DNA from 2 places in the Delftia sp. PX-1 genome. Region 2 is predicted to be linked to the other one. Evidence: predicted binding sites of a transcription regulator. Region 2 holds the regulator's gene; the other holds the start of a gene.

Region 1 (9,204 bases), 2.7 Mb from region 2:
GCCAGGACACGGCCAGGGCCTTGACCTTGCCGCCCTTGATGTGGGGCAGCGAGGACGCGACCTGGTCGAAGTACACGGGCACCTGGCCGCCGAGCACGTCGTTGATGGCCGGGCCTGCACCACGGTAGGGAATGTGCTGCATCTCTGTGCCCGTGCTCTTCATGAACTGGGCGCCCCACATGTGGCCGATGGTGCCGTTGCCGGGCGTGGCGAAGCTGACCTTGCCGGGGTTGGCCTTCAGGTACTTCACGAACTCGGCAAAGTTGTTGGCAGGCACCAGCTTGGGGTTGATCACGATCACGCCGGGCGCCTTGACGATCTCGGTCACGCCGACGAAGTCATTGATGGCGTCATAGGGCAGCTTCTTGAACACGGCAGGGTTCACGCCATGGGTGGACAGCGTGGCAATGCCGAAGGTCACGCCGTCGGTGGCACGTGCCACTTCGGCCATGCCGATGGAGCCGCCGGCGCCGGCCTTGTTCTCGATCACCACCGCCTGGCCGCCCAGCAACTTGGGCAGCACGTCCTGCATGTTGCGCGGGACCATGTCGGTGGAGCCACCAGCAGGGAACGGAACGACGATGCGCAGGGGACGGGTGGTTTCCTGGGCGAAGGACATTCCAGGAACGACAGAAGAAGCGGCGATGGAAGCAAGGAAATGGCGTCGTTGCATAGGATCTTTCTTACAAACAAGGTCAGATTAAAAGAAATCTGCTCACAAAAAAAGCAAATACTGTGCCTGTTAATATTCCGAACAGGAATAGTTTCATCATATCCCTGTCATGAGTTTGCGCCGCCTCAACCCGCCCATACATCTGCTGCGCGCCTTCTCCACCGTGGTGCGCTTCGGAGGTGTCTCGCGCGCGGCCGAAGCCTTGCACTTGACGCAAAGCGCAGTCAGCAAGCAGATCCAGGAGCTGGAGAAGTGGGTGGGCGTGCCGCTGTTCGAACGCGAGCGCAAGCGCTTGAGCCTGACGCCTGCGGGCGAACGCTACGAGCGCGCCGTGCGCGCCCTGCTGGGCCAGTTGGAGGCGGCCACCCTCGAACTCATCACCAGCGATGACAGCCGAGGCGCGCTGCACCTGTCATCGCTGCCGACTTTCGCGGCCAAGTGGCTGATCCCCAGGCTGCCCCAGTTTCAGCAGCGCTATCCACAGATCACGCTGCACTTTGTACCCTACGTACACAGCTACCAATTTGACAGTCCGGGTCTGGACTGCGCGATTTTGTTCGGGGACGGGCATTGGAGCGGCGCGCACGCCCACTATCTGGTGGGCCGCCAGGTGGCGCTGATCGCACCGCCACATGGCACGGGCCCCGAGGCGCGCATCACCACGCCCCAGGACGTGGCGCGCTGCACGCGGCTGCGCCACGTGACCATTGCCGACGCCTGGGCGCGCTGGAGCGAGGCCCACGGCATCCACGGCATCAGCCCGCTGGCGGGCCCGCAGTTCGACCAGTTCCAGACCATCATCCGCGCCGTGATGGCGGGCATGGGCATCGCACTGGTGCCACGCTGCCTGGTGCTTGACGAGCTTGCCGCCGGCCTGGTGAACGAGCCCCTGCCCCAGCACGGCTACCAGAGCGCCCTGGGCTACTGGCTGTGCTATCCGGCCGACCGTGCCAACCATGGCACGCTGGGCATCTTCCGCAACTGGTTGGTGGACCATGCGGCGCAGACACCGGGACGGGTGGCGATGGCCCCTGTAGCCCCCGATGCCCCTGCGGCAGCCGGTCAGGCGCCACCTATGCCGCAGGCTTAGGCGGCGGCGGCGAGCGCAGTGCCGTGAAGCGCACGCTGAAGCATGCGCCCGGTGGCTGCTGGCCCGGATGCGCATCCTCCAGCACCACCTGCCCGCCATGCTGGCGCGCAATCTCCAGCACGATGGGCAGGCCCAGGCCCGAGCCATCGGCCTCCGAGCCCAGCACGCGGTAGAACGGCTGGAACACCAGCTCGCGCTCGGCCTCGGGCACGCCCGGCCCCGAATCCTCCACCTGCAGCAGCAGGACCTGACCAAAAGGATCGGCCAGCACACGCACGGTGACCATGCCCGGCCGGCTGCTGGTGGAAGGCGTGTAGTTGATGGCGTTGTCCACGAGGTTGCGCACCAGCTCGGTCAGCAGCGTGGCATTGCCCTGCAGCCAGACGCCGGCGGCCGAGGACTCGGCGCCGTCATAGCCCAGGTCCACATGCTTGTCCATGGCGCGCGGCAGGCAGTCGCGCACCACGTCGGTGACGATGCGCACCAGGTTGCACGGCTGCATGGCCAGGCCCCGCCCCAGGCCCGCGCTCTCGGCACGCGCCAGCGCCAGCAACTGGTTGACGGTGTGCGTGGCACGGATGCTGGAGCGCGCGATCTGGGCCAGGGACTGACGCAGCTCGCCCGTACTCACGCCTTCGCGCTGGGCCAGTTCGGCCTGCATGCGCAGCCCGGCCAGCGGCGTCTTGAGCTGGTGGGCCGCGTCGGCCAGGAAGCGCTTTTGCGTGGCCAGCGAGTCGCCCAGGCGGCCCAGCAGGTCATTGACCGAATCCACCAGCGGCACGACTTCCAGCGGCACGTCCTTGTGGTTGATGGGCGAAAGGTCCTCGGGCCGGCGCGCGCGGATGCGCTCCTCCAGCCGGTGCAGCGGCTTGATGCCGCGCGCCAGCGCCAGCCACACCAGCAGCGCGGCCAGCGGCAGGATGACGAACTGCGGCAGCATCACGCCCTTGATGATTTCCGTGGCCAGCACGCTGCGCTTTTCGCGCGTCTCGGCCACCTGGACCAGGGCCTGCGGTTCGCCCGGCAGGGGCATGCGCACCCAGACATGGGCCACGCGCAGATCGATGCCGCGAAATTCCGCATCGCGCAACTGCACGGTGCCGCCGGACGGCAAGCCTGGAGGCGTCGCGCCAGTCAGAGCCTCGTCGGGTTCGGGCGGCGGCGGCAGGTCGCGCTCGCCGGCCAGGTATTCGCCCTTCACGCCCAGCACCTGGAAATACACGGTGTCCGACTCGTCGGCACGCAGGATCTCGCTGGCCGACTGCGGCAGGTTGAACAGCACCTTGCCGTGCTGCACCATCACCAGTTGGGCCAGCGCCTGGGCGTTGTATTCCAGCGCGCGGTCGAAGGGTTTGTTGGCCAGGCCCTGGGCCACCAGCCAGGTCAGCGCCAGGCTCACGGGCCACAGCAGCAGCAGCGGCGTGAGCATCCAGTCAAGGATCTCGCCGAACAGGGAGCGCTGTTCACGCTGGAAGATTTTCATCGGCGGGCAGCCCCTTACGACGGGTTCACGGCCCCGCGGCAACCACCACTATGCGCAGGCAAGCCAACCCGGGCCTGACAGCCACGGCAGCGGCCTCAGGACGCGATCTTCTCAAGGCAGTAGCCCAGGCCGCGCACGGTGGCGATGCGGATGGGGCCGCGCTCTATCTTCTTGCGCAGCCGGTGGATGTAGACCTCGATGGCGTTGTTGCTGACTTCGTCGCCCCACTCGCACAGGCGCTCGACCAACTGGTCCTTGCTGACCAGCCGGCCGGCCCGCTGCAGCAGCACTTCCAGCAGGCCCAGCTCGCGCGCCGACAGCTCGACCATCTTGCCGTCGATGGTGGCCACGCGGCCGGCCTGGTCGTAGACCAGCGGGCCGTGCTTGATGGTGCTGCTGGCGCCGCCCATGCCGCGCCGCGTGAGGGCGCGCACGCGCGCCTCCAGCTCGGACAGCGCAAACGGCTTGGCCATGTAGTCGTCGGCACCGTAGTCCAGCCCCTGCACGCGCTCCTCCACGCTGTCGGCCGCCGTGAGGATGAGCACCGGCAGCGCATCGCCGCGGCCGCGCAGTTTCTTGAGCACTTCGAGACCGTGCATCTTGGGCAGGCCCAGGTCCAGGATCAGCAAATCGAATTCGCTGCTGGTCATCAGCGCGGTGTCGGCCTCGCTGCCATTGGCCACATGGCTGACCACGGCGCCCGAGCCGCGCAGGCTGCGCAGCAGGCCATCGGCCAGGACCTGGTCGTCTTCGGCAATCAGAATGCGCATGGGGGATGTCTCCTGTAATGCAGGCGCGCTCTGGGAGTTGGAAATGCGCGCCTTTAATTCCCAGGATTCTAGGATGCGCCCCGCAGCGCGGGCAGGGACCTTACCCGAGTGAGCCGCCGCCCGCGTAGGCCTCCAGCCCCAGCGCCACCACGGTGGCGATGTCGTCGCCGACTTCCTCGCGGAATTCGGCCTCGGCCTGGGAGACGGCGTCATGGAAAGCCTGCAGCCAGGCCAGGCCCGCTGGCGTGAAGCGGATGCGGCGCGCGCGCGCATCGCGCTCGTCGCTCTCGCGCGTGACCAGGCCCCAGGCCTCGCACTGGGTCACCAGGTCGCCCATGGACTGCTTGGTCATGCCTGCGCGCTCTGCCAGGTCCGTCAGCCGGTCGCCAGCCAGCGACAGATGCCGCGTGATGTGGATATGGGCCGCCCCCACCTTGTCGCGCGCAGCGAGGTTGGACAGTGCCAGCGGCACCTCCACATCGCGCGCCATGAGCTGCAGCACACGCGCGTCGAACCGCCGCATGGCATGGCCGAGCAGGCGGCCCAGGTGGGTCTGGCGCCAGGCGTCGGCGGGCGGCGTGACAGGGGAAAGCTCACTCATGAATGCATTGTGGAGGCAAATCCAACAAGTCAGGAAAACTGACCAAAAACACCAACAAATCAAGACAGCAAGCCCATAAACTACTGTTCAAGCATCCAGCCTGAATGCAAATACAGAGCTGAATCCATACCCAACCCAGGAGTCCGCATGAACACCGCCGTCACCACCGCCAACAGTGAAAAAGCCAAGGCCCTGCAGGCCGCACTCGCCCAGATCGAAAAGCAGTTCGGCAAGGGCACGATCATGCGCCTGGGTGAAGGCGAAGCCATCCAGGACATCCAGGTCGTCTCCACCGGCTCGCTGGGCCTGGACATCGCCCTGGGTGTGGGCGGCCTGCCCCGTGGCCGCGTGATCGAGATCTACGGCCCTGAATCCTCGGGCAAGACCACGCTGACGCTGCAGGTCATCGCCGAAATGCAAAAGCAGGGCGGCACCTGCGCCTTCATCGACGCAGAACACGCGCTGGACACCAGCTATGCCCAGAAGCTGGGCGTGAACCTCAACGAAGTGCTGATCAGCCAGCCCGACACCGGCGAGCAGGCCCTGGAAATCGTGGACAGCCTGGTGCGCTCGGGCGCCGTGGACATGATCGTCGTGGACTCGGTGGCCGCACTGACACCGCGCGCCGAAATCGAAGGCGAGATGGGCGACCAGCTGCCCGGCCTGCAGGCCCGCCTGATGAGCCAGGCGCTGCGCAAGCTGACCTCCACCATCAAGAAGACCAATTGCATGGTCATCTTCATCAACCAGATCCGCATGAAGATCGGCGTGATGTTCGGCAGCCCCGAAACCACCACGGGCGGCAATGCGCTGAAGTTCTACGCTTCGGTCCGCCTGGACATCCGCCGCACCGGCACCATCAAGAAGGGCGACGAAGCCATCGGCAACGAAACCAAAGTCAAGGTCGTCAAGAACAAGGTCTCGCCCCCGTTCAAGACCGCCGAGTTCGACATCCTCTTCGGCGAAGGCATCTCGCGCGAAGGTGAAATCCTGGACATGGGCGTCAACGCCAAGATCCTCGACAAGTCGGGGGCCTGGTACGCCTACAACGGCGAAAAGATCGGCCAGGGTCGCGACAACGCCCGCGAATTCCTGCGCGAGAACAGCGGCCTGGCCGTGGAGATCGAGAACAAGGTGCGCGACAGCCTGGGCATTGCCCTGCTGCCCACGGCCGGCGGCGATGCCCCCGAAGCCAAGGCTGCCAAGGCGGGCAAGGCCAAGGCCGACAAGGACGGCGTGATCGAAGCCTGAGCGCCCAGACCCCTCACAGCAGGCGCCGCAGCGCCTGCGCACACTGTGTTTGCCATCTTGGCGCAGGCTCACGTCTGCGCCTTTTTTATCGCCGGGACGCCCCAAGGCAAAAAAGCGGCCCCCTTGGGGGGCAGCGGACCTTGCGCAGCAAGGGGAGCGTGGGGGCCTTTTTTATTCGGGATGATTCAGGAGACATTGCCGCATGGGATTCGCCAAGCTGTCGCTCAAGGGCCGGGCGCTCAAGCTGCTGGGCCAGCGCGAACATTCACGGCTGGAGCTGGAACGCAAGCTCGCCCCCCATGTGGAGGAAGGCGAGGACCTGGGCGCCATGCTCGACGCGCTGGAGCAGCGCGGCTTCATCAGCGCCGAGCGCGTGGCCGAGTCCGTGCTGCATCGCAAGGCCGCGCGCTTTGGCACATCGCGCGTGGTGCAGGAGCTGCGCAGCAAGGGGCTGGACGATGGCCTGGTGCGCGCCGCCGCAGAACAATTGCGCGCCACCGAACTGCAGCGCGCCCATGCCGTATGGCGCCAGCGCTTCGGCACACCGCCGGCCACCCCACAGGAACGCCTCAAGCAGATGCGCTTTCTGGCCGCGCGCGGCTTTGGCGGAGAAATAGCGAGCAAGGTGCTGCGCGGGCGCAGCGAAGACTGGGATGACGGAGCTGCAGACGAAGGCAACTAATCCACGCGCCGGGTTGCGCCCCAGCACACCAGCGACCCCACGGTCACCAGCGCCACGCCCTGCCAGAAGCCCCAGCCCGGCTGCACCTGCAGCCAGGCACTGGCCAGCAAGGCAGAGAACACGGGAGTGAAGTACGAGGCCGCCGCCATCACGGCCAGATGCCCGTGCTGTATGCCGTGCTCCCAGCAGCTGTAGCCCATGGCCGTGAGCCCGCCCACGGCCAGCAGCTGCAGCACCACGGTGCCTGACCAGTGCATGCCGCCTTCGCCACCCAGCCACAACCACTTGATCCACAGCGCCAGCGCAGTCCAGATCAGGAACAACCCCACGGCATTGTGCCCCCCACCCCAGCGCCGAGCAGCCAGCGAATAGCAGGGCCACAGCAGGGCCGCGCCAAAGGCGAGTCCATAGGCCAGCGGATTGGCCAGCATGTGGTCTGCCATGTCATGCATCTGCAGGGACTCGCCGCCCAGCACGCGCGTCAGCCCCCACAGGCACAGCAGCACGCCGGGCCACAGCCACCAGCGCGCATGCTGCTGGCGCAGCAGCACCGCCAAGACGATGGTCAGGCTGGGCCACAGGTAGTTGATCAGCCCCAGCTCCAGTGCCTGAGCGCGGTCCTGCGCCAGACCGATCGCCAGCGACAGACAGATTTCATAGACCGCAAACAGCAGCCCGCAGCCCCAGAAATAGGCCGGGTGCATGGTTCGCCACTGCGACGGCCTGGGCAGGCCGCGCACGGCGGCCACGCACAGGGCGCTGACCGTATAGAGCATGGCAGCGCCGCCCACGGCGCCCAGCGGCTCGGCCACCGAGCGCATCAGGCCCACGGTGCAGCTCCAGCACACCACGGCCAGCAGGCCGATGGCGGTGGCCCGGCCTGCGGCTGCAGGGGAACTGCTGTGCGCTGAAGACATGGAAAAGGCTGCGCGCGGCAGGTCAGTGCGGCTGCAGCACCTGGCGCAGCGAGCGGTAAAGCGCGTCCGAGCCGTGCGCGCGGTTGTCCGCATCGAAGGAGAACTCGTTGCTGGACTGCGTGCCGGTCGCGTCCTCGGGACGCGCCTCCATGAAGAAGGACAGGAAGCGCGCGCCCTGGCGGCGGTGCATGGTCAGCACTTTCTCCAGCCGCTGCGGCGACAGTGCCACCAGCGGATGGAACTCCGTCACGCCATAGGCGGTGTGGCCATAGCGGCGCAGCATCTGGCCGACCAGCGGCCCATAGGTGTCTTCGCCATACAGGCTGACACCCAGGGACAGCCCCGGCATGCGTTGCAGGCTGCGCTCCACGGCGTAGCGGCTGGCGTCCCAGCTCGGATTCGCATGGGGGTTGAGCTGGTGGGCAAAGCGAGGCACCCGGCCCAGGCAGCCGTGCCCGATGTGCTCGGAAAAGCCCTGGATGTAATCGGCCACCTGCTGCTCGCGAAAATCGTTCCAGTCCGTCACCAGCGGGTTGTAGAACAGCGCCAGCCGGTCCTGCGGGCTGTCCACCCAGAACTCCACACCATCGGGCAGCTTGCCGAAGTCGGGCAAGGCCTCGGCGGCATGGGGCCTGGGCTCGCACTGGTGGCGGTCCATCACGGCGATCTGGCGCGTGGCCAGCAGGCCCAGGCTGCGCCCGCCGGCCTGCAGCACCACGTCGATGCGGTGCAGGCCCTCGCCCAGCGCCGGATAGCGGATGTCGGCACGCCAGCCCACATCGGGCGTGAGGAAATCAGGCTTGGCCTGGGCCACATCCTGGCGGTGCATGTGCACGGGGGCGTGCGAGTAAGGGCGCCCGTCCACGAAGACGGCCACGGCCAGTTGCTTTTGCAGCTTCGCGTCGGGCGAGTGGACCCAGCCGGACACCGGGACCGTGCCAGCCGCATAGCTGTCGATGTGCTGGAAGAAGTTCTGCAGCGGCTCGCTGCGGATGTTGCGCGACGGAGGCTCCACCGCATCGAAGCTGGCGAACTCCGACTTCAGATGGGCATTGAGCCGCGCAATGTCGCCATAGCGCTGGCGCAGGAATGCATGGAAGCCCGCCACGGATGCAGGGCTGTAGTCGGTGACCGCATAGCCTTCGGCCGCGAACCCCATGCCGGCCTCGAAACCCGGGAACAGCTGGTGCGTCTCGCCCAGCACGGTGAGCGCACGCAGCGGATGCATGGCGGCATCGCCCGCAGCGCACATGCGCTCGGCCAGGGCATCGACCACCAGCTTGCGCACGCGCGTGATTTCATTGTCCTGCCGCGCAACCGACCACGGGAAGATGCGCGCGCCCAGATAGGTGTCCAGCGGCAGCGGTCCCTTGGGCGTCCAGGCCAGATTGGCGGGATCGGCGGCCAGGCGCTCCTCGGCCTGGGAGTGGACCTCGAAATGCGTGGCGAACAGGTAGAGCACCACGGGCCGCTGCGCCTGCGCCACCGTGCGCACCACGCGGTCCAGCGCCTCGCCCCGGACTTCCCAGGCCCGGCCGTTCCACTGCACATAGCGCAGCAGAGGCACGCTGAGCGTATAGCCCAGCTCCAGCCCCTCGCCCTGCGGCCGGTCCAAGCGCTGCAGCGTGGCTTTCACCATTTCCGCAGCCGAGCCCTGAGGGCCCAGGCAACTGGCAGGCACCTGCTGGAATTCCTTGGGAAAACCCTCGCGCAGCCCGTCCTGCACCAGGCAGGCTT
Region 2 (9,204 bases):
AGCCGCAGGCTGGCCGATCTGGCCACTGATTGCCTGCTCCATCCTGGCTCTGGCCCTGGTCTTTGAACGCTTCGTGGCGCTGAAAACAGCCCGTGTTGCGCCGCCTGCCCTGTTGGGCGAGGCGATTTCCGTGTCCTCGCGCGGCCTGCCCAGTCAGGAAGTCGTGCAGCAACTGGCACAGAACTCCACGCTGGGCGAGGTCCTGGCCAGCGGGCTGCGCGCACTGCAGGCCCATCCGGACAGCAGCGAGGAAGAGCTGCGCGCGTCCATGGAAGGCGCCGGCCGCGCCGCCGCCCACACGCTGGAAAAACACCTGAGCGCGCTGGCCACCATCGCCTCTGCCGCCCCTTTGCTGGGCCTGCTGGGCACGGTGATCGGCATGATCGAGATCTTCGGCTCGCAAGGCGGCGCATCGGCCACCGGCGGCAGCAACCCCGCCCAACTGGCGGCCGGCATCTCCATCGCCCTGTACAACACGGCCTTCGGCCTGATCGTCGCCATTCCGGCCCTGATCTTCTGGCGCTACTTCCGCGCCCGCGTCGACGGCTACCTGCTGGGCATGGAGCTGGCTTCCGAACAGTTCGTGCGCCACCTCACCCGCGTCGGCGGCAAGTGAACCAGCACGCGAGAGACCTGACATGAACTTCCGTCCCCGCCGCCGTGACGAACCCGAGATCAACCTGATCCCGTTCATCGACGTGCTGCTGGTGGTGCTGATCTTTCTGATGCTGTCCACCACCTACAGCAAGTTCACCGAGCTGCAGCTGACCCTTCCGGTGGCCGACGTCGAGCAGCAGCGCGACCGGCCCCGCGAAATCATCGTCGCCATCGCAGCCGATGGCCGCTATGCCATCAACAAGACCGCCGTGGAAGACCGCAGCGTCACCGGCCTGACCCAGGCGCTGGCCGCAGCGGCCGTCGCCGGCAAGGACAGTGTGGTCATCATCAGCGCCGATGCCACTGCGCCGCACCAGTCCGTGGTATCGGTGATGGAAGCCTCGCGCCGCGCCGGACTGTCCCAGATCACCTTCGCCACGCAGACCTCGGCCAGCGCCGGGCGCTGAAGGCAAGCCGCCATGCCCCGGACTGGTCCTGCGCCCTCAGCCCGGGGGCTTCGCGCGGCCTGGCGCCGCCGCGGTCCGCTGGCCTGCGCGCTCCTTCCCCTGTCCCTGCTGTACCGCGCCCTGCTGGGCCTGCATCGGCTGCCTTATGCACTGGGCTTCAGGCGTGGGGGTCAGGCCGGCATTCCGGTCATCGTCGTCGGCAACGTGATTGCGGGCGGCGCCGGAAAGACCCCCGTCACGCTCGCCCTGGCCCGCCATCTGCGCGATGGCGGCTGGAGTCCCGGCATCGTCTCGCGCGGCTATGGTCGCAGCACGGACGACTGCCGCGAAGCCCGTCCTGACAGCGCCCCCGCCGACGTGGGTGACGAGCCCGCGCTGCTGGCGCGTGCCAGCGGCGTGCCGGTCTTCGTGGCCCGCAAGCGCATCGAGGCCGTCCAGGCCCTGCGCGCCCGCCACCCGCAGGTGGATGTGGTCATCAGCGACGACGGCCTGCAGCACCTGGCCCTGGCCCGCGACATCGAGCTGTGCGTCTTCAATGACGACGGTATCGGCAACGGCTGGCTGCTGCCGGCCGGCCCGCTGCGCGAGCCCTGGCCGCGCCCCGTCACCGCCGTGCTGCATGCAGGCGCAGCCCCCGACACCGACGCCCCCGCGTTTGCCATGCAGCGCCAGCTGTCCAGCGAAGCCGTCAATGCCCAAGGCGAGCGCATCGCACTGTCCTCCCTGCGTGCGCAGCCCGTGGAGGCCGTGGCCGCCGTGGCCCGGCCCGAGGGCTTTTTCTCCATGCTGACCCGCGAGCAAGGCCTGACGCTGGAGCATGTCCAGGCGCTTCCGGATCACTATAATTTTGAGAGCTTCCAGCGCCTGGGGCGCAACGAAGACCCGCTGGTCTGCACCGAAAAAGATGCCGTCAAGCTGTGGCGCACCCATCCCCAGGCCTGGGCGGTTGCGCTGCAATTGCAGCTGCCGGCGGATTTCTGGGCTCTGCTGGATGAGCGGCTGCAGGCACTGCGCCCCTGCCCCGCCTGACTATCATCTCCGTCTCGGCTGGCTGCCACGGCCCGCCCTTTCCCTTCAAAACACAGGATCCGCCATGGACGCCAAACTTCTCGAACTGCTGGTCTGCCCCGTCACCAAAGGCCCGCTGCGCTTTGACCGCGAGCACCAAGAACTGGTCTCGCGCAGCGCGCGCCTGGCCTACCCGGTGCGCGACGGCATTCCCGTGCTGCTGGAAACCGAGGCCCGCACGCTGGACGACGACGAGATCGAGGACTGATTTTTCCCATCACCTGCGCCGCCCCACGCCTTCGCCTCACTCCTGCACGCACCATGTCCTCCGCGCCCTTCACGGTTCTGATTCCCGCCCGCCTGTCTTCCAGCCGCCTGCCGGGCAAGCCCCTGGCCGACATTGCAGGGCTTCCCATGGTCGTGCGCGTGGCACAGCGCGCCAGCCGCAGCGGCGCCGCACGGTGCGTGGTCGCAGCCGATGACGAAAGCATCCTCGCCGCCTGTGCCGCGCATGGCGTGGCGGCCGTGCTCACGCGCAACGACCATGCCAGCGGCAGCGACCGACTGGCCGAGGCCTGCGCGCTGCTGGGTCTCGATGGCGATGACATCGTGGTCAATGTCCAGGGCGACGAGCCGCTGATCGCCCCCGAACTCATCGACGCCGTGGCCGCCCTGCTGCCCCGGCAACCTTCGGCCAGCATGGGAACAGCGGCGCATGCCATTGACAGCCTTGCCGACTTCGTCAACCCGAACGTGGTCAAGGTCGTCTGCGATGCCCAGGGCATGGCCCACTATTTCAGCCGTGCGCCCATTCCCTTCGCGCGCGAGCATGCGGACCAGGCATGGTGGGAGACGGCATCGGCAGCGTTGGGCCACCCCGGCTTCGCACCGCTGCGCCACATCGGCATCTACAGCTATCGCGCCGGCTTCCTGCGCAGCTTCCCCCAGCTTTCCCAGGCACCCACCGAGGCACTGGAGGCCCTGGAGCAGTTGCGTGCGCTGTGGCACGGCCACCGCATCGCCGTCCATGTCACACCCCATGCACCCGGCCCTGGCGTGGACACGCGCGAGGATCTGGAGCGGGTGCGCGCCCAGCTGTCCAACCCGCCGGCCTGAATCGGCCGGCCGCTGAAAACGCACAAATGGCGATGCCGGGCATCGCCATTTGCAGCAACGCCGCCCATGCGGTTTTGTCGGACAGCAAAACGCAGGTTTTGGCGATTGCACAGGCGACAGTTTTGCCCCGTGCGTGTAAGCCAGTGTTGGCCCTGTGCGTGCTATCCTTGCCCGCGACAAAAATATGACGCATGGACTGTCCGCCCCGGTGGGCCGATCCGGCAGACAAGAATTTCTACTCTCCTCAAGGACTTCCATGAAACTGATTTTGTTGGGCGCACCCGGCGCCGGCAAAGGCACGCAAGCCGCTTTCATCTGCCAGAAGTACGGCATTCCCCAGATCTCCACCGGTGACATGCTGCGTGCCGCCGTCAAGGCCGGCACGCCCCTGGGCCAGCAGGCCAAGGCCGTGATGGACGCCGGCCAACTGGTCAGCGACGACCTGATCATCAATCTGGTCAAGGAGCGCATTGCCCAGCCCGATTGCGCCAACGGCTTCCTGTTCGACGGATTTCCCCGCACCATTCCCCAGGCCGACGCCATGAAGGCCGCCGGCGTGAAGCTGGACTACGTGCTCGAGATCGATGTGCCCTTCGATGCCATCATCGAGCGCATGAGCGGCCGCCGCTCCCACCCCGCTTCGGGCCGCACCTACCACGTCACGTTCAACCCGCCCAAGGTAGAAGGCCTGGACGACGTGACCGGCGAGCCGCTGGTGCAGCGCGAGGACGACAAGGAAGAAACGGTCAAGAAGCGCCTGGACGTCTACAGCAGCCAGACCCGCCCGCTGGTGGACTACTACCGCGCCTGGGCCGAGAAGGAAGCCGCAGCAGCCCCCAAGTACCGCGCCATCAGCGGCCTGGGCTCGGTGGAAGACATCACCCAGCGCGCCCTCGCAGCACTGGCTGAATGACGCAGGCCATGCGCCAGACCCCAGAAAAGCACCCGCCGGGTGCTTTTTTGTTGCCCGCCTGCATCTGAAGCGCCGGCGACGCCCGGAGGATCAGTCGCGCGGCTGCGCGGCCAGCGCCAGCATCATGGCAATCCGCGCCTTGGCCACGGGCAGTTGGACCAGATCGGCCTCTGCGGGGTCCGTGCCAAGCCCCGAGGCAACGGGCAGGCCTTCGGCGCAGCGCGTGCCCCGCCAGATCCAGACGCCTTTGTCGCGCGCACGCAGCAAGGCCGCTTCCATGCTTTCGTGAATGGTCGCATTGCCCGTGCCGGCCACCACGATGCCGCGCACGCCTGCGGCCACCAGCGCATCCACGCCGCAGGCACGCGCCAGAGCACCGCTGAACACCACCTCGACCCAGGGCAGCTCATCCAGCGCCAGCAGGTCAGACAGAGCGGGAGCGGAAGTCACCATCCGCGCAACGGGGGCGACTGGCGTGACCGGCGCATCAGGCACCAGCCAGCGCACGCGTCCTTCCTCCACCACGGCCTGCGGGCCACCTTCCATGGAGCGCATGGCCTGCAGTCGGTAAGGGTGGACTTTTTGCACCTGGGCCGCCGCATGCACTTCGCCGCCGGCCACCACCCACACACCGCTGCGCCCGCCGCTGGCGGCCACGGTCACGGCATCGCGCAGATTCTGCGGTCCGTCGGCCAGCAGGGCCGTGGCCGGGCGCATGGCGCAAGTGAGCACGATGGGCTTGGTGGCAGGCAGCAGGCTGTGCAGCAGCCAGGCCGTCTCTTCCAGCGTGTCCGTTCCATGCGTGATCACCACGGCGCGTGTGTCCGCATCCTCCAGCGCCTGCGTGCAGGCACGCAGCAACGCGCGCCACACGGGCCAGTCCATATCCTTGCTGTCCACCTGCGCGATCTGCTGCGTCTGCACAGGCCCCAGCGCCTGCTGCTCCAGATCCGGCACGGCATCGAGCAGCGACTGCACCGTGATCTGTCCGGCCTTGTATCCCACTGCCTGCGACTGCGAATCCGCCCGGCCGGCGATGGTGCCACCCGTGCCAAGAATCACCAACTTTGACTGCCCCACTTGCACCTCTTGGAAAACTGGTTAAAAATACAGATACTGTATAAATCATCAGATGACTTCTCTGCCTGCCATCTGAATTCAAGGACCGGACGCACGCCATGCTCGACCATCCCAAGCTCACCGCCCGCCAGCAACAGATCCTGGACCTGATCCAGGCCGCCATCTCCCGCACGGGCGCGCCCCCCACCCGCGCGGAAATCGCCAACACGCTGGGCTTCAAGTCCGCCAACGCAGCAGAGGAACATCTGCAGGCCCTGGCCCGCAAAGGCGTGATCGAACTGGTCAGCGGCACCTCCCGCGGCATTCGCCTGCGTACCGACACCGTGCGCAACATCAATGCCGCACGCGGCACCAGCTTCGGGCTGCCGCTGTCGGCCCTGGCGCCGCTGATGCTGCCGCTGGTGGGCCGCGTTGCGGCGGGCTCGCCCATTCTCGCCCAGGAACATATCGACCAGACCTATTCCGTCGAACCCAGCCTGTTCCAGGTCCGCCCGGACTATCTGCTGCGCGTGCGCGGCATGTCCATGCGCGACGCGGGCATCATGGACGGCGATCTGCTGGCCGTGCAGTCCGCGCATGAAGCCCGCAACGGGCAGATCGTCGTGGCACGCCTGGGAGATGAAGTCACCGTCAAGCGTCTGCGCCGCACCACGCAGGGCGTGGAGCTCCTGCCGGAAAACCCCGATTACCCGGTGATCCGCGTCGCTCCCGAAGAGGCCTTTGCCATTGAAGGCCTGGCCGTGGGGCTGATCCGCAATAGCATGTCCATGTAAGCCGGACGGGCAGCCCTGCACGGGTTGCCACCCCCTATTTCATGCACCGCCCAGGTGGTAGGCGCGAAGCCTTGCAGCTTCGCCCTGGGCGGAGCTTTGCCCGCAAACCGCAATCCTGCCTGTGTCCATGCCTCTTTGAAATACGCCAACAGGAGTCGTCACATGGGATTCGCTCTGCCAACACTGTCTTCTCTGTCCTTCCTGCGCCTGGCACAGGGCATTCGCCTGCCCGCCGCCGCCATGGAGCCCGCCATGCGCACCATCCAGCCCGAATCGCCTGTGCAATCCGAGCAGGCGACCATCCTGTCCTTCAGCAAGGCACGCCGCCGCAGCCAGCAGCGGCGCAGCAAGTCAGCACGGCTGCCAGAACACAGGGATGCGCAGCTGCTGCTGCCCCTGCAACCCGAACTGCCCTCACTTCCGGCAGATCAGGCCCTGCCTTCGGGTCTGCGCATCATCCAGCGCTCGCCGCAGGAGCAGCCCGAATGCCTGTTCATCTCGGGCCGCATGGCCGATGTCTGTGCCGCCCTGGAACGCATGGAAGCGCACGGCGCGCAGACACCGGCCTGAGGTCGCCCTGAGACCAACCCGTCCACCCGGTCTGCGAGAGCCCGGGCCTGTCTCTTGCTTTGCCCAGCGGCAGGGGCTGCGCATCAGGCCCTGACAGCCGCCGGTGCAGCACTCCCCTCGCTGCGCCGATTGCGCATGCACCACGCCTGCGCCGCGGCAACGCACAGAATGCACAGCACGACGCTCAACGAAAAACGCAGTCCGCGCGCATCGGACAGCATGCCGAACAACGGCGCCACCATGCCGCCTATCGACATGGCCAGCCCCAGGGTCAGCCCGCTGGCCGTGGCCTGGTTGCGCGGCAGATAGTCCTGGGCCAGCGTGACCTGGGCGGCAAACGGAAGAAACATGCACACGCCCAGGGCCATGGTGCAGGCCAGCGCCATCCATGGCGTGGAGGCCAGGGCCAGGGCCGCCAGAGCAGGCAATGCCAACAGGTAGCCGGCGCGGATGGCCTGCATGCGCCCCCGGCGATCTGCAAGCGTGCCCCCCAGCAAAGTGCCCACCGCCGCAGCGGCTGTGAATGAGGTCAGCGTGGCCGCTCCCATGAAGTCCGAGCCGCCCAGCTCGCGCGTCACGAACATGGGCAGGGTGGACAGCACCGTCACATAGGGAATCGACCAGCAGACGATGACCCCGCACAGCAGGAAGAAGGCGCGCCAGTGGTTGGCGGGCAATTCGCCCTGAGCCACGGCCAGGCGCCGGGTGGCGCAATGGTCCTTGGCTCCATCCCGCCAAGTACAGGCATACCAGAGCACCAGCATGGCCGCTGCAGGCAGGGCCAGCATCCAGCTGCGGTGCAAGGCGCCTGCGCCCACCACGGCCGCAGCCAGCATGGGAGCGAACGATGCCCCCGCCGTTCCGCCCACCGAAAACACGCTCATCGCCTTCTGCGAGCCGCCGCCCGCCATGCGGGCCGCCACCGTTGCGGACGGATGGTAGGCCGCGATCCCCAGGCCGCACAGCACGGCAGCCAACCAGCTGACCCAGTAGTCCGGGCTCATGCCCACCAGGGCCAGGCCCAGGGCGGCCACCACAAAGCCGGCCGGCACCATCCAGGGCCGTGGCGACCGGTCGGCATACAGGCCGAACAGCGGCTGGACCATGCTCGACAGGCCCGTGGCCGCCAGCATCAGGCCGCTGGCTTCCGTATAGCTGTAGCCGCGCTCCAGCACCATGAAGGGCAACAGCGCAGGAACCAGTCCCTGGTAGAGGTCGTTGATGGCATGCGTGCCCGTAAGCAGCCCCAGACGTGCGCGGTTCATGCCCTGCCTCCTGTCACGTCCGTCATTCTCGAAAGGGAAATCATCTCCATACCTGCCACTTTCCTGCGGATTGAAAGTGGGTCATCGTAGAAAGTGCATGATCTGCATTCCTGCTACGAAGCAACAACAATCGTCGAGAAAATGACAACCCGGCAAAGTGGCCCACTTTCCCATGCCCGCACACGCGCTTGCCTGGATGACGTGCCTGCGGCCGCTCCATTGCCCCCGCACGGCGAGCACACGGCCCGCCCGGTCGTGGCCTTTGCCACAGACATGGCGGCCGGCGCTGCCATCGCACCGCATGCCCACCGCCGCGGCCAGCTGCTGCATGCCACCGAGGGAGTGATGCTGATCCGCGCGGATTCGGGCAGTTGGGTCGTCCCCCCGGGATGCGCCGTCTGGGTTCCACCACAGTCCCTGCACGCCATCCACATGGCCGCCGGCCCCGTGGCCATGCGCACCGTGTTCGTGGAGCCGGGGCTGCGGCCCGGCCTGTGGCATGACTGCCGAGTGATGCAGGTCACGCCCCTGCTGCGCGAACTCGTGCTGGAGGCCATCGAGCTGCCCATGGACTACCCGCTGGGCGGCAGGGAGGAGCGTGTCATGCAGTTGATCCTCGACGAAATGGAGCGCGCCCGCGCCCTGTCCTTGCACGTGCCCATGCCCCGGCATGGCGCCCTGGCCGCCTGCTGCCGCAGCTTTGTGGACGACCCATCGCAGGACGCCGGCCTGGCCAATTGGGCACAGCGGCTGCACATGCATCCCCGCACGCTGGCACGCCTGTTCCTGCGCGAGACCGGCATGAACTTCGGCGCATGGTGCCGCCAGGCCCGTCTTCTGCTCAGCCTGCCCCGGCTGGCCGCTGGCGCCTCGGTCCTGGAAGTGGCGCTCTCCCATGGATACGACAGTCCCAGCGCCTTCACCGCCGTCTTCCGGCGCAGCTTTGGCGCTCCGCCCAGCGCCTACCAGCGCAATCGCCCGGCGCAGGGCCGGCGTGGAAGTTCCGCCAGCATCTCCCTGTAGCGCACATGCAACAGAAAGATACCCAGTCCTCAGGAGTAAAGCTCGCGTGAAAGATAATTGATAAGCATTCTTATTATCTTTTGCAACCGAGACCGCCACGTTGCCCATCTCGGCTTCTACGCCCGGCCTCCCCGCTTCTTTCGCACAAGCCGCCCTCTCCGTGCACAGCCTTTACCAGAATCACCATCCCTGGCTGGAAAGCCTGCTGCGCAAGCGCCTGGGCAACCGTGACGATGCGGCCGACCTGGCCCAGGACACCTTCGTGCGCCTGCTGCGCTCGCCAGTGCCGCAGCAGGACATCCGCGAGCCCAGGCGCTACCTGGCCACCATCGCCCGCGGCCTGGTCACCGACCTGTTTCGCCGCCGCACGCTGGAGCAGTCCTATCTGGACT

What was found. Region 2 encodes LexA, which represses DNA repair genes until DNA is damaged. Its sites were predicted from a motif close to ACTGTATNNNNATACAGT; they were not measured.
Region 1: a site for LexA is predicted at 4,717-4,734, ahead of recA (recombinase RecA). Genes of this name have one in related genera too.

What each region holds. Positions count from the first base shown of each region.
Region 1 covers NZ_CP184763.1:912,808-922,011, reverse strand. Annotated here, with positions in the region: gene ACN20X_RS04265 (Bug family tripartite tricarboxylate transporter substrate binding protein) at 1-673, opposite strand, end outside; gene ACN20X_RS04260 (LysR substrate-binding domain-containing protein) at 783-1,763, shown strand; gene ACN20X_RS04255 (sensor histidine kinase) at 1,747-3,246, opposite strand; gene ACN20X_RS04250 (response regulator) at 3,342-4,016, opposite strand; gene ACN20X_RS04245 (MarR family winged helix-turn-helix transcriptional regulator) at 4,117-4,617, opposite strand; gene recA (recombinase RecA) at 4,765-5,868, shown strand; gene recX (recombination regulator RecX) at 6,071-6,550, shown strand; gene yddG (aromatic amino acid DMT transporter YddG) at 6,547-7,467, opposite strand; gene ACN20X_RS04225 (hypothetical protein) at 7,490-9,204, opposite strand, start outside.
Region 2 covers NZ_CP184763.1:3,623,643-3,632,846, reverse strand. Annotated here, with positions in the region: gene ACN20X_RS16730 (MotA/TolQ/ExbB proton channel family protein) at 1-616, shown strand, start outside; gene ACN20X_RS16725 (ExbD/TolR family protein) at 639-1,064, shown strand; gene lpxK (tetraacyldisaccharide 4'-kinase) at 1,077-2,093, shown strand; gene ACN20X_RS16715 (Trm112 family protein) at 2,158-2,340, shown strand; gene kdsB (3-deoxy-manno-octulosonate cytidylyltransferase) at 2,394-3,188, shown strand; gene adk (adenylate kinase) at 3,445-4,101, shown strand; gene ACN20X_RS16700 (asparaginase) at 4,192-5,181, opposite strand; gene lexA (transcriptional repressor LexA) at 5,280-5,954, shown strand; gene ACN20X_RS16690 (hypothetical protein) at 6,117-6,524, shown strand; gene ACN20X_RS16685 (MFS transporter) at 6,608-7,789, opposite strand; gene ACN20X_RS16680 (AraC family transcriptional regulator) at 7,931-8,812, shown strand; gene ACN20X_RS16675 (sigma-70 family RNA polymerase sigma factor) at 8,973-9,204, shown strand, end outside.